4 regions of the Photobacterium minamisatsumaniensis genome follow, and region 1 is predicted to be linked to each of the others. Evidence: predicted binding sites of a transcription regulator. Region 1 holds the regulator's gene; each other region holds the start of a gene.
The links. The regulator PurR, encoded in region 1, represses purine synthesis genes. The targets are predictions, from matches to a motif close to TNANGNAAACGTTTNCNTNA.

Region 1 (3,594 bases):
ATTGATAAGAACGAGTACGGTGATAGGGGGAAGTAAGCTGAGTAAAACGAATAACTTCATTAGTCGAGGCCATTTACCAAACTTATCCTTGAACATCTGATCAGTTTGTCCGGGAAAAGGTTTGGTACAGTTCATAATGACCTCCGAAAATATATGCTGTTATTTTACGGTCTTTATAAAGTAATGAAAGCTTGTTGAGTGTTTTGTAAACAGCTTTGTGAGGCAATTCAATCTTTCAGATATACTGACAATTAATTGTCATTCATGGGGTGTACGAAGCAAACTGAACGTGCGGTCAAAGCCTGACCATGCTATCGAGGAGAATAATGGTGCTGAGGCATAATAGTGAGCAAGGAACACTCGAAATGATGCATTAACAAGAGGCATATCACCTCTTGTTAATGGTACTAAGCGGGGTTAACTAAGCTTTGAAAGCAGCTCTGAGCGACGTTCTTGCGGAATAACTGACCAATGCTGGCCACTAATTGCACCTTCTAATGCCCATAAAAGATCAATGCTTACAGTGCCTTGATGGGTATCTTGTAATGCCCTAAAAGCGTTAATCGAACCCGCTTCAAATAATGCATCGACACTGATAATCCCTGCTTTTTTTAGCATGCGTTCGTTTGCGAGTCGTAAGTTAGGTAGATCTTTTATACGTTCTGGTCCTGCCTTACTTTTTGTTTCTTTGTCTTCTTTTGCCGCTTCAAGAGAGCGCTTAGCTTGGCTAAGTATTTTAGTTGTGTCTTCCCACCATTCATCTGGAATTGCAAAATGCTTGGTAACAACAGGAAATCCACGTTTCTTATAAATATATGGCTTTAAGCCTGCCTGTTTAAAATCTTGTTCGTTTTCAGCGTTGGCACGAAGATGAAGTTTGTCGTTAACAACGAGTGCAAACATTGTTTCACCTGCGAATATGCCAAATCCGCCAAACATCGAGCGTGATTTTACGTTGTTGAAACAACTAAACAGTCGTAATGAATTTTTAAGTACTGGTTTGTCCATGCTTCTTCTCGGTGAAAAAAATCTAGGGTCACCTAACAACAGAGCGAGGATTTCAGATTAGCAAAATTAACAAAAGAGTAATGTCAGAATCATGTAAAATATGACGCCTGATCACTATTGCTATATCCATCGGCAACCCCGCTACCTTAAGTCGAACTAGTTATTGAAAACTATAGACTCTTAGGCCGGAAGCTTTGCGTCCCAATCTTTCGAAAGGTTTGCCTTGTTCGTGACTGTTTAAGAATATCGCAGAAGCAAAATTTGAACCTGCTCCCACTTTTAATAGCGTGACCTTGCTCCCATAAATTATTTTATCTTGTCTTTATTTAATTATAAAAAGTGCCAAAAGTTGAGTGAATATTCTAATTAGGCATGCTATAAGCACAAAAAAACGGAGGGGGAAGCCTCCGTTCTTATCGTCATCAATCCGCTTGTTATGAATTGGTGTTTCGGTTTATCACTGATTTTCTAATCACAAGCTCTGGTATCATTTCAAATATACGGTGCTCATGATCTTTATCTTTCACTCGTTCTAACAGGATTTCGATAGCTGTTTTACCAAGGCGGCGCTTGGGCTGGTGAATCGTGGTTAGGGGTGGTGAAAAGTATGGTGCTAAATCAATATTGTCGTAGCCGATAATTGAAATATCTTCAGGTACACGAATACCAGCTTGTGAAAATGTACTGATCATGCCCATCGCCATGATGTCATTGAAGCAAAAAATCGCCGTTGGACGTTTGTCCATTGCAATGAACTTTTCAGCGGCTTCAACTGCCGATTCACATTCAAAGTCACCTTCGAGTACCCAATCTGGGTGTACTTCGAGATCGGCTTCAGACATGGCTTTTTTAAAGCCTTTTAATCGTTCGCGACAAGCAGCTTTATCACTGTGGCCGGTTAAGCAACCGATAGCTTGATGCCCATGTTCAATAAAGAACTTAGTCGCGACATAGCCGCCTAACTCAGCATTATCTTGAATTTTATCTGTGTGAGGACTCTCTGGGCCCCAATCCATGACAACCATAGGCAAATCTTTTTGGCGCTCTAATAGACCGAGTAGGTTTTCATCCAAGTCTGAGCACATGACCAACAAACCATCAACGCGCTTTTCAGCCAGCATGCGTAAATAATCACGTTGCTTCTCAAGGTTACCTTCAGTGTTGCACAAGATAAGTGTGTAACCAGCGCCGTAACAGTACTCTTCAACACCGTGTACGACTTCAGCAAAGAAAGGGTTGGTCGATTTTGTAACCAACATGCCAATAGTACGGGTTGTGTTGCATTTTAAACTACGCGCTACAGCACTCGGAGCGTAGTTTAGCTCGTCAACTGCAGACAGTACTTTTTTTTGCGTCGCTTCTGCGACAAATCGCGTTTTGTTAATCACGTGAGAGACGGTGGTTGTAGAGACACCAGCCATACGTGCAACATCTTTAATCGTTGCCATATTTATTCTTCTAATAATAAGGGTCAAAAGACCTAGGTAATTTTAAGCTTTACTCAATAGAGTAGTGCACTGGCTATACGTTCAATACAGTTCACTGTTCTGTTGAGTACAGATAACAGAAACGACAAAAGGCCGCGACACGAATGGGCGGCTTCGTTTCTTTTCAGTATTCACGTTTATTGCGATTTAGGCTTTGCAATTGTTGCATAGTGTAATCGCTTGCGCTCTCATTTTACTCAGTGTAGCAAAGAGTGCAATGTTTCTTGCCTTAATAAATTAGGATTACTGGTGAATTGGATAGGTTTGATTGATTAATGGTCAACCATAAATCTAGCGAATAATTCCAAGAAACCAATAAAGATAGGTTTATAAAGCCTTTTTAGTTTGATTAAGAAGGCTTTAAAGGAAAAAGAGAAGGTATAAAAAAGAGATGTTTTTATTTTTTTTAACAACAACTTCCTGTTAAATGGCCAGTTCGAACTTTGACTGGTGTTCTTCAATTTCATGGCTGGATGTTGCAAGCACAATAGGATAATTATCGATCGGGTGGTGTGTAATGCAAACAGGCCAACCATAAACGCGTTCGATCGTTTTCGCTGTTAAAGCGTCCTTCGGACAACCATCAGCTTGAATTTTTCCCTCATTAAGAATGACTAAACGGTCTGCATATTGCGCTGCTAAGTTTAAATCGTGAATCACTATGATCACCGCAGCCCCAGACTTCGCTAACGACTTTGCGACTTGAAGGGTTTTATGTTGATGCGCTAAATCGAGTGCTGATGTTGGCTCATCAAGCATCAGAATACACTGCTCACCAGCGCGACTGAGTTGAGTCAGTACCCGTGCAAAGTGCACGCGCTGTTTTTCTCCTCCAGAGAGCGTAGGGTATAGGCGACAACTCAAATTTGTGACATCGACTTGAGCCATTTTTTCTTTAGCAATACTTACCGTTTCCCGATTGGTCAGCGCTAAGGGGAGACCACCCAGCTCAACAACTTCTTGCGCGGTAAATGCGAAGGTTAGGTTACTATGCTGAGGCAACACACCAAGGTGTTTTGCGAGTTCAGCTGGTGGCCAAGTGGCACGGTTTTTACCAAAAAAGGAAACATGGCCTGTAGATTCTTGTTCACCACATAAT
Region 2 (3,594 bases), on a different contig from region 1:
ACGACACTCAATGATGTGGTGACGGTGGTTGCAACTCAACCGCTGACCAATGATGAAAGCTGGCATAAAATGCAGCCGGGAGAGTTCGGTGTGTTTCATTATGGTGAATTGGTCCATAACCGAACGGTTTGATACTGCAGAGTTCATAAAAATAAAAACGCGACCGAGGTCGCGTTTTTTATAGGGTCGGTATGGAGCCAAGACGATTAGTCTTCCGTTGCATACCCCTGTTCTGACAGTATTTCACCATCAACGACGGCTTGCTCACCGTTCATTATTGCCCGCTGCTGAAGACACCAATTTGCGACAAGAGGATAGATACGGTGCTCTTGTTCTTGCACTCGTTCGGTAACTTCTTCTACAGTATCGCCATTAAAAATGGGCACTTTAGCCTGTAGGATAACGGGGCCACCATCTAGCTCTTCAGTAACAAAATGTACACTGGTACCATGCTCAGTATCACCGGCGTCAATGGCTCGCTGGTGGGTATTAAGGCCCGTGTATTTAGGCAGCAACGACGGATGGATATTGATCATTCGCCCTTGGTAGTGACGAACAAACTCGCCGCTCAGAATCCGCATGAATCCAGCCAGAATCACTAAATCAGGCTGGTAGTTATCAATTAACACAGACATTGCCTGATCGTATTCTGCACGATCTGTAAAATCTACTGCTGATAAATGTAGCGCATCAATGCCTGATTCTTTTGCCCGTTCAAGGCCGTAAGCGTTCGCTTTATTTGATAATACAGCGGCGACTTTCGCATTTTCAATGATGCCTGAATCACAGGCATCAATGATAGCTTGAAGGTTAGATCCGTTTCCGGAAATAAGAACGACGATATTTTTCATCGGCTTACAGGATCTCCACCTGTTCTTCACTTGCATCAGCGTTAGCAATGCTACCAAGCAGCCATGCATTTTCGCCTTCAGCGTTCAGAATGTTGATAGCTTGCTCTGCTTGCTCTTGTGGAAGCGCAATGACAAGGCCAACACCACAGTTAAAGGTGCGGTACATTTCGTAAGTATCAACATTGCCAGCATCTTGTAGCCAGTTAAAGACAACAGGCCACTCCCAGCTATTACCGTTAACGACTGCTTTCGTACCTTCCGGTAGAACGCGAGGGATATTTTCCCAGAAACCACCACCTGTAATGTGTGAAATAGCGTGAACATCACAGCTTTCCATCATTTTCAGTGTTGATTTTACGTAGATTTTTGTTGGCTCTAGTAGGTGATCAGATAGTGCTTTACCTTCAAGTTCTTGGCTTAAATCAGCGTCTGATACTTCAAGAATTTTACGGATCAAAGAGAAACCGTTTGAGTGAGGGCCGCTAGAACCCACAGCAATTAGAGCATCACCTGCTTTAACCTTGCTACCATCGATGATGTCAGCTTTTTCGACAACACCAACACAGAAGCCAGCGACGTCATAGTCTTCGCCATGGTACATACCTGGCATTTCAGCTGTTTCACCACCAATCAGTGCACAGCCAGATTGAATACAGCCTTCACCAATACCTGCAACAACTGCAGCAGCAGTGTCTACGTCTAACTTACCTGTTGCGTAGTAATCAAGGAAGAACAGAGGTTCGCCACCTTGAACAATCAGGTCGTTTACACACATGGCTACTAAGTCGATACCAATTGTATCGTGCTTGTTTAAATCCATCGCTAAACGAAGTTTTGTGCCCACGCCGTCTGTACCAGAAACTAATACCGGCTCTTTATACTTGGTTGGTAGGGCACATAGTGCACCGAAACCACCAATTCCGCCCATTACTTCGGGACGGTGGGTGCGTTTGACCACCCCTTTAATACGATCAACTAATGCATTACCTGCATCGATATCAACACCAGCATCTTTGTAACTAAGAGAAGAGTTATTGTCGCTCACAGGAGATCCCTCAACGTATTAAAGTAAAAAAGCGGGGCTATGATAACAGCAGTCAGGGCGGAAAGGGAAACGTTTGCGTCAATAAATATTGCTGGCTAATTCTTGAGCAAACGATGACGTAAGCACTATCTAGCTACAATTGGTCTAGTGTATAATAATGCGTTTTTTTTAAATTTTGCGTGTCTAGGAGTCAGAGATGAAAGTCGTTGAGGTGAAACACCCGTTAGTAAAACATAAGATTGGTCTTATGCGTGAAGGTGATATCAGCACTAAGCGTTTTCGTGAGCTAGCAACAGAAGTTGGTAGCTTGCTTACGTACGAAGCGACTTCAGATTTCGAAACAGAAAAAGTGACGATTGAAGGCTGGAATGGTCCAGTTGAAATTGATCAGATCAAAGGTAAGAAAGTTACTGTAGTGCCAATCTTGCGTGCGGGTTTGGGTATGATGGATGGTGTACTTGAGCATATGCCAAGTGCGCGCATTAGTGTTGTCGGTATTTACCGTGATGAGGAAACACTAGAGCCAGTCCCATACTTTAACAAGCTGGCGTCAAACATCGATGAGCGTATTGCATTGGTTGTAGATCCAATGCTAGCGACTGGTGGCTCTATGATTGCTACATTAGACCTATTGAAAGAGCAAGGTTGTAAGCAGTTTAAAGTTCTGGTGTTGGTTGCTGCTCCTGAAGGCATTGAAGCGCTTAAGAAAGCACACCCAGATGTAGAGCTGTACACTGCAGCAATTGATGAAAAGCTAAATGATAAAGGCTACATCGTCCCTGGTTTGGGCGATGCGGGTGATAAGATCTTCGGCACGAAGTAATTACTCGAGCGAAAAAAAACCGGACGATAGTCCGGTTTTTTTATATCTGAGGTTTAGCAATATGTATCAATGCTAGTGGTGATTTTCATCGATTTGAGCGTTATCAACAACGTGATTTTCACCAAGATCATCAGGTAAGATCAGGTTTAGGAGTATCGCAACGATACCGCAAAGACTTACCCCTTGTAGGCTAAACTCGCCAATACCAAATGCCATACCGCCAATACCAAATACGAGAGTAACAGCCACAATCACTAGGTTACGAGCTTTATGTAAATCAACTTGGTTTTTGATGAGGGTATTTAGCCCAACAGTGGCAATTGAACCAAACAACAGGATCATTATACCGCCCATAACCGGGACTGGAATTGTTTGAAGCATTGCGCCGAGCTTACCCACAAACGCTAATACCAACGCGGTTACCGCAGTCCAAGTCATAATCACAGGGTTGAATGACTTTGTTAACATTACAGCGCCTGTTACTTCTGAATATGTGGTATTGGGTGGAGCTCCAACCATTGAAGCCGCAATCGTTGCCACTCCGTCACCAGCTATAGTGCGATGTAGGCCTGGTTTTTTTAGGTAATCCTTACCCGTAACATTCGATATTGCTAGCATGTCACCTACGTGTTCGACAGCAGGCGCTATCGCTACAGGGATCATAAATAATACGGCATTAATGTTGAACTCAGGAAAGGTAAAGTTTGGCATGGCCAACCAGCTAGCTTGTTGAACGGGCGTAAAGTCAACAACGCCGAATGCCAAGCTTGTCATGTAGCCAGTAACGATACCCGCCATGATAGGCATGAGCTTGAAGAAACCTTTTGCAAAAACACTAACCCCAATCGTTACTAGTAGGGAAATTGCAGAAATCC
Region 3 (3,594 bases), on a different contig from region 1:
ATAATGACGGCGATAACCATAATATATCCAGCAATTATGGGGTAGAGGGGCCGACAGTCACCAAGGAAATAGAAGAGCTTCGAAACCGGCAGTGTAAAAATATGCTGACAACACTGTTTTTGTCACTCGGCACACCCATGTTGAACATGGGGGATGAAGTTCGACGTACCCAGCAAGGTAACAATAATGCTTATTGCCAAGACAATGAGATCAGCTGGTTTGATTGGAGCTTACTTGATAAGCACCCAGACATGTTGCGTTTTGTGACGCAATTAAGCCAACTTCGCCGCTCGGAGCCCACCATTGATTGGAATATGCATATTTCACTGAGCTCCGTGGTCGAAGAGGTCAGTATTCGTTGGCATGGACTGATCCCCGAGCAACCTGATTGGTCTGATGAATCACATTCGTTAGCACTGACCGTTAATCACCCTATCACTCAGGATGAATTGTATGTGATATGTAATGCTTATTGGGATCCACTTGAGTTCACCTTGCCCAGCAGACAATGTAGTGAATGGCACTTGTTGGTGAATACAGCAAAACGATCACCTTATGATATTTATCATTCTAATGATGCGCCTGTTTATCCACATGATACCATTCTAGTGACAGGACGCAGTATGATCGTCATGGTAGCTAAATCGATGCAGGAGTAGGTATGTTGGTAACGGTAAAAAAGTGGGTTGCGGCATATGACCGCTGGTGTGAACGAATGGGGTTTGTGCCAGAGAACCGTCGTTGCTGTGCACCTGTTCGCTATGATAATGATGATGCCCGCCACCCGAAGAACCGTGCTAAGTCGTTAGCGCATTCAACATGTAACAAAATAGATGCTGATTGACAGTCATTGCCATTTTGATTTTCCACCTTTCTGCGATGACCCAAAGGCGTATTTAACCTTGGCGCAAGAGGCTGGAGTCGGCATTGTTGTGGTTCCTGCTGTCGGTGAGCGTAATTGGCAGGCGATCCGCCAGTTGAGTGCTGTGTTCGACAATGTTTATTATGCTCTGGGGTTGCACCCTTTTTTTAGCGCAGAGCATACAGAGAACGCCATTGCTCGGTTGGCCTCGGAGCTTGCTGTTGAATCAGAATTGAGAGAAAAAAATGCCTCTCGGTGCGTAGCTGTTGGCGAATGTGGTCTAGACTTTGCCATTACGGATGCAAATCGAAATCAACAGATTTCGTTACTAACTCAACAGTTGGTGCTGGCTAATGAACATAACTTACCCATTATTCTTCATTGTAGAAAAGCCTTCCCTGAGTTAATGCGTGTTTTGAGGCAAAATCCACCGATTGCAGGTGGGGTATACCACGCTTTTAGTGGTAGTTACCCGCAAGCAAGGCAGCTTATTGATCTAGGTATCAAAATTGGCGTTGGTGGAACGATTACATATCGCAGAGCCAATAAAACACGTAATACAATAGCGACATTGCCTTTGGCAACACTTTTGCTGGAAACGGATGCGCCGGATATGCCGATAGCAGGGTTTCAAGGGGAGCCTAATCGACCAGACCGACTTGCTAATATTATGCGTGAACTTGCAGAGATTAGAGTGGAAAGTGAACAAGAGATTGAGCGGGTTATCACCTTAACCACAGCTGAACTTTTTAGTATTTCGTTGTGAACCTAAGTCACAATAAAAACGATTGCGCGAAACGGTTGCGTTAAACGTTTTCCTTTTTGTGAGGTAGCTCACAAATGAGATTGAACTTTTACTCTGTCTCTCTAAAAACTGTGATTCCTGCATTACTTTATCCGTCTCAGCATGGGTATAATGCGCCGGACTCTTAATGAGCCAAATTGTCGAGACGCCAAAAAACTTAACTAAAGGGAAGCCATAAACCATGAGCCTGTTTATGAGCCTGGTTGGGATGGTTGTATTGCTAGGTCTAGCGGTACTACTATCTGATAACCGTAAAGCTATTAATCTACGTACTGTTGGTGGTGCATTTGCCATCCAATTCTGTTTAGGTGCATTTGTTCTTTATGTACCAGTTGGTCGTGACGTGCTATACGGTATGTCAACGGCTGTTTCCAACGTTATCGCTTACGGTAACGATGGTATTAACTTCCTATTTGGTGGTCTGACTTCAGACACTATGTTTGAAGTGTTTGGTGGTGGCGGTTTCGTCTTCGCCTTACGTGTACTACCTGTAATTGTTTTCTTCTCTGCACTAATCAGCGTACTTTACTACCTAGGCATTATGCAGGTTGTAATCAATGTACTTGGTGGTGGTCTGCAGAAAGCACTAGGTACGTCTCGCGCGGAATCTATGTCTGCAACAGCTAACATCTTCGTTGGTCAAACGGAAGCACCATTGGTGATTCGTCCGTTCGTACCAAAAATGACTCAGTCTGAGCTGTTTGCAGTAATGTGTGGTGGTCTAGCGTCTGTTGCTGGTGGTGTACTTGCAGGTTACGCATCAATGGGTGTTCCTCTAGAGTACCTAATTGCCGCATCATTCATGGCAGCACCGGGTGGTCTTCTATTTGCTAAGATCATCAAGCCTGAAACTGAAGAAGCTGTTGAACAGTTTGCTGGCGATGCTGACGATGCTGACGACAAACCAGCGAACGTTATCGATGCTGCGGCTGCAGGTGCTTCATCTGGTATGCAGCTTGCGCTAAACGTTGGTGCAATGCTACTAGCATTCATCGGTTTGATTGCCCTAGTTAATGGTATCCTTGGTGGTATTGGTGGCTGGTTCGGTATGCCTGAACTAACACTAGAATTTATCCTTGGTTACGTATTCTCACCACTTGCATTCCTAATCGGTGTGCCTTGGTCTGAAGCAACTATTGCTGGTTCATTCATTGGTCAGAAACTGGTAGTTAACGAATTCGTTGCTTACCTAAACTTTGCACCATACCTAGCTGAAGGTGCAGAAGTTGTACTTTCACCGAAGACTGAAGCTATCATTTCGTTCGCTCTATGTGGTTTCGCTAACCTATCATCAGTAGCTATCCTACTGGGTGGTCTAGGTGGCCTAGCACCGAGTCGTCGTCACGAGATTGCTCAATTTGGTATGAAGGCTGTTGCCGCAGGTACGCTTTCTAACCTAATGTCTGCAACAATTGCTGGTCTATTCGTTACGCTTAACGCAATGTAATCAGCCGACGTAAGTCGATGAAAAACGCCACAGCTTTGCTGTGGCGTTTTTGTCTGTAACTTCCATTTATTCTTTATAACGCAAATCACCTTTCTTCCCCCCGGTTAGCTCCCTTATCTGTATCAACATATAGGGTAAACGTTAACGCTTGTTGTTTTAATTTATGCCATAAAATCGATTGCGCTCCAATTTCTGCCATTCTGGTTTGTTAGCATGTGGTTTATACCATTAAGAACAACAGGCGACGTAAGGCAGACTACACTTTCTCTTGTGCGAAAACCGTTTGAGAGAATGATTATGAATGAAGTCATATTGGCACTGTTCGCTGGGTTTATTGTTGGCGTGTTATTTTCAGCGCTGAAGTTACCTATCCCTGCGCCACCAGTATTGTCTGGCGTTATGGGGATCGTTGGGGTTTATGGTGGGGGTATTGCTTACCAATGGATCGTAGAGCGTTTTTTTAGCTGACTCAAACGATTT
Region 4 (3,594 bases), on a different contig from region 1:
CCATTGCGGTATTGCTTGGTGGTATTGGCCTTATGGCACCGAGCCGCTATAACGAAATTGCACAATTAGGGATGAAGTCGCTAATCGCAGCAACGTTAGCCAATTTGCTGAATGCGACCGTGGCCGGGCTGTTTATTAGCCTGTCTTTATAGTCGTGACACAATAAAAAAACGCCAGCGTTATGCTGGCGCTTTTACGATGAAAGACTCGATTAGCTTAAACCTGTAATGTTGCCATCTTCATCAATGTCTAGCGCGAGGTAAGCGGGTTTTTCCGGTAAACCCGGCATGGTCATAACATTGCCGCATAACGCATAGACAAAACCTGCACCAGCGCAGAGCTTCAGTTCACGAACCGGTACAACAAAATCGGTTGGTGCGCCTTTTTTGCTTGGGTCAGGGGTGATAGACAAGGGTGTTTTTGCCATGCAAATGGCTAAATTATCATGCCCGTGTGCTTTTAACTCGGCCAGTTGCTGCTTGGCTAGATCAGAGAGCTCAACCCCGCGGCTACCGTAGCCCACTTCAGCGATGGTCATTAGTTTCTCTTCCAGCGTCTGCTCTAGGCTGTACAACGGCTTGAAGTTAGTCGGTTGCTCACAGGCTTTAATAACCGCATCGGCAAGTAAAGCCGCGCCTTCGCCACCTTTACCAAATGCTTCACTGATCGCGACGTCAACATGCACATTGAACGTTGTGTTTTCAATCATTGCTTTTAGTTGGTTAAGCTCAGCATCGGTATCTTGTGGGAATCGGTTGATTGCCACAACGACAGGTACACCGTATTTAGCGGCATTGTTAATGTGCCATTGAAGGTTATCAAAACCCGCAACCAAGGCTTTCTCATCGGGAGAGAAAATAGCGTCTGGTAGTCCTTGGCCCGGACGAAGATCATACAAACCAGAGTTCGCTTTTAACCCACGCAGTGTTGCCACAACCACCGCACAATCGGCACCGCGACCTGCTTGCTGCGCTTTAATGTTACATGCTTTTTCAAAACCCATGTCTGAGCCGAAGCCGCCTTCGGTAATGGTGAATTCACTCAGCTTCAGCGCGATACGGTCTGCAATGATTGAAGAGTTACCGTGGGCGATATTGGCAAACGGGCCTGCGTGGATCAGTGTGGGTACACCTTCTAGTGTTTGCATTAAAGTTGGCTCAATAGCTTCACACATGGTCACGGCCATGGCCCCAGCTACTTGTAGATCTTCTGCTGTAATAGCTTGACCATCAAGGTTATAAGCAAGGACAACACGACCAATACGTTGGCGCATATCAGCCAAGTCTTTTGATAGGGCCAGAATTGCCATTAGCTCAGAAGCGGCAGAGATATCGAAACCATCATTACGGGCGATACCATTGATGGTTTTGCCCGCTTCGTTATTGCCGACCGTGATCATACGTAGTGCACGATCGTTATGGTCCATCACGCGCTTCCAAACGATACGGTCAATATCAATGCGCAAGGCTGCCATACCGGTTTTGTCCGCAAAAGCGTCGTAACCGTGGCGTTCTTCATGGTAAAGGCGTGCATCAATTGCCGCAGCTGCTAAGTTGTGCGCGGCTGTTACTGCATGGATGTCACCTGTTAGATGCAGGTTTAGCTTTTCCATTGGTGCAACTTGGCTAAAGCCACCGCCAGCAGCTCCGCCTTTAACACCAAATACAGGTCCCATTGAAGGCTGGCGAATACACGCCATGACTTTTTTATCTCGTTTAGCAAGACCCTGAGCAAGACCGATGGTAGTTACGGTTTTGCCTTCGCCAAGCGGTGTTGGTGTTATCGCTGTGACGACAACAAGTTTCCCTTCTTGCTGATCGGAAAGGCGTTTAAGCACAGAGGGTTTTACTTTTGCTTTCAGGGTGCCTTGTGGCGTCAGATCTTCTGAGAGAAGGCCTGCCTGTTGGGCGATGGTATCAATTGGGGTGAGTTTGGTATCACGGCAAATTTCAATATCACTTTTCATGGGCGGCCATAACCTCGCTTAGGTAACTACAGATATATTGCGCAGAAGAGTTTTACAGGTTGCGCAATCGTTTGCGTTGGGTTTATACCATAATTTTATCATGGGTAAAGAGGTAAATGCCGATATATATATCACTTGTTTTAGTATTCTTTGCGGGAATGTTACTGATAGAGGGGGGGGTGATTTAAATACATTGATTTATAAGGAAACTTGGCGTGTTATCGCAATGTAGCCAGATATTATGAAGCTAGACAGGGGAAATGCGTTTGATGTTTTTTTAAGCGCAAGTGAAGTAAGTAGCTCGACTGAGTGTCTGGTTTCAGTCGAGCGACAGGGAAGTTTAGCCGAGGTGTCCTAAAACATTAATATTACGGTCTTCGGGTATTTCATTGTAAGACAGAACAACAAGGCCTTTCGCAAATGTACGGGCATAGCGTGCCAGCAATGGCCTCAATTGTGGTGTAACGAGCAAAATGGGTTTGAAACCATTTTGCTTTAACTGCTCTTTTACCGCAGGCATATTTTGCTGAAGCTGAGCGAGCAAGGTGGGTTCTACCGGAAAACTGTCTAAGGCTGTTTGCCCACTTTGCTGAGCTTTAGTTAATGACGTTAACAGCATTTTCTCAAGGTTATCGTTTAGGGTATAGATATTAAAATCTTTTCCTGAACCCAGTAAGTTATTGGTCAAAACGCGTTTAATGCCACAGCGAACATCGGCAGCAATTAAAATAGGGTCTTTGGTGACTTCACTGCTTTCAACCATGATTGAACTGATCGTTGCGATGTCTTTAATCGGCACTTGGTCGATCAATAGGTGACGATAAACGCGCATTTGCTGCTGGTGGTTTAGCTGGTTGGTTAAGGCTTCAACAAGCTTAGGGGCGTTGTCGCTAAGCCTTTCCATCAGGCGTTCAACATCATCATGACAGAATAGCTCAGCTAAATGCTCTTTGATTATTTTACTTAAGTGGGTCGCGATGACGGTTGCACCATCCACCACTGAATAACCTTGATTAAGCGCTTGTGTTTTATTATTCGGTTCAATCCATACCGCATCGAGGTTATAAGCTGGGTCTTTACCTAATACACCATCGAGCTGCCCATAGACTTCACCCACCGCGAGTGCCATTAACCGTTCAGGGTCAATATCACCCTGTGAAATGACTTCACCATGGAGTAGTAAAGAGTACTGTGTCGGCTTGAGTTTTAAGTTATCTCGAATGGCGATTTCTGGTATTAAAAAACCAACTTGCTCAGTAATGGTTTTTCGAACACCTCGAATACGTTGTGCTAACGGTTCACCTTGATTTTTATCAACAAGGTTAACCAGTCGGTATCCAAGCTCAAGGGCAACGGGGTTGACGGCAGGGACATCCTGCCAGCTTAAGGTTGGCGTGTTATCTTGTGCAATGGCTTCTGCGATTGCTTCTGCTTGGTCTAACGGTTCCAAATTCGCATTTTGGGGCCTTTGTTTCCAAGCTGAATAGGCAAGTACCGCCGCAAAAATAAAGAAGGCAAGGTGCGGCATACCCGGCACTAAGCCGATGATCAACATGATTGCCGAAGCTGTGAACAATGTCGTTGATGAGGCCAACATTTGGCGGTGAACATCAACTGAAATATCACCA

Region 2: purM (phosphoribosylformylglycinamidine cyclo-ligase) is a predicted target of PurR. The motif match lies at 1,958-1,977, and genes of this name have one in related genera.
Region 3: L4D78_RS07315 (NupC/NupG family nucleoside CNT transporter) is a predicted target of PurR. The motif match lies at 1,665-1,684, and genes of this name have one in related genera.
Region 4: L4D78_RS15660 (formate--tetrahydrofolate ligase) is a predicted target of PurR. The motif match lies at 2,026-2,045, and genes of this name have one in related genera.

What each region holds. Positions count from the first base shown of each region.
Region 1 covers NZ_JAKJSI010000067.1:16,417-20,010, forward strand. Annotated here, with positions in the region: gene L4D78_RS26715 (hypothetical protein) at 1-135, opposite strand, end outside; gene L4D78_RS26720 (TfoX/Sxy family DNA transformation protein) at 418-1,008, opposite strand; cyclic di-GMP riboswitch class I at 1,137-1,241, opposite strand; gene purR (HTH-type transcriptional repressor PurR) at 1,443-2,456, opposite strand; gene L4D78_RS26730 (heme ABC transporter ATP-binding protein) at 2,919-3,594, opposite strand, start outside.
Region 2 covers NZ_JAKJSI010000041.1:56,018-59,611, reverse strand. Annotated here, with positions in the region: gene L4D78_RS21090 (class II glutamine amidotransferase) at 1-132, shown strand, start outside; gene purN (phosphoribosylglycinamide formyltransferase) at 207-851, opposite strand; gene purM (phosphoribosylformylglycinamidine cyclo-ligase) at 856-1,896, opposite strand; gene upp (uracil phosphoribosyltransferase) at 2,093-2,719, shown strand; gene L4D78_RS21070 (uracil-xanthine permease family protein) at 2,792-3,594, opposite strand, start outside.
Region 3 covers NZ_JAKJSI010000015.1:39,055-42,648, reverse strand. Annotated here, with positions in the region: gene glgX (glycogen debranching protein GlgX) at 1-659, shown strand, start outside; gene L4D78_RS07325 (DUF5363 family protein) at 662-844, shown strand; gene L4D78_RS07320 (TatD family hydrolase) at 834-1,628, shown strand; gene L4D78_RS07315 (NupC/NupG family nucleoside CNT transporter) at 1,849-3,114, shown strand; gene L4D78_RS07310 (XapX domain-containing protein) at 3,412-3,582, shown strand.
Region 4 covers NZ_JAKJSI010000028.1:45,123-48,716, forward strand. Annotated here, with positions in the region: gene L4D78_RS15655 (NupC/NupG family nucleoside CNT transporter) at 1-152, shown strand, start outside; gene L4D78_RS15660 (formate--tetrahydrofolate ligase) at 212-1,966, opposite strand; gene flhA (flagellar biosynthesis protein FlhA) at 2,307-3,594, opposite strand, start outside.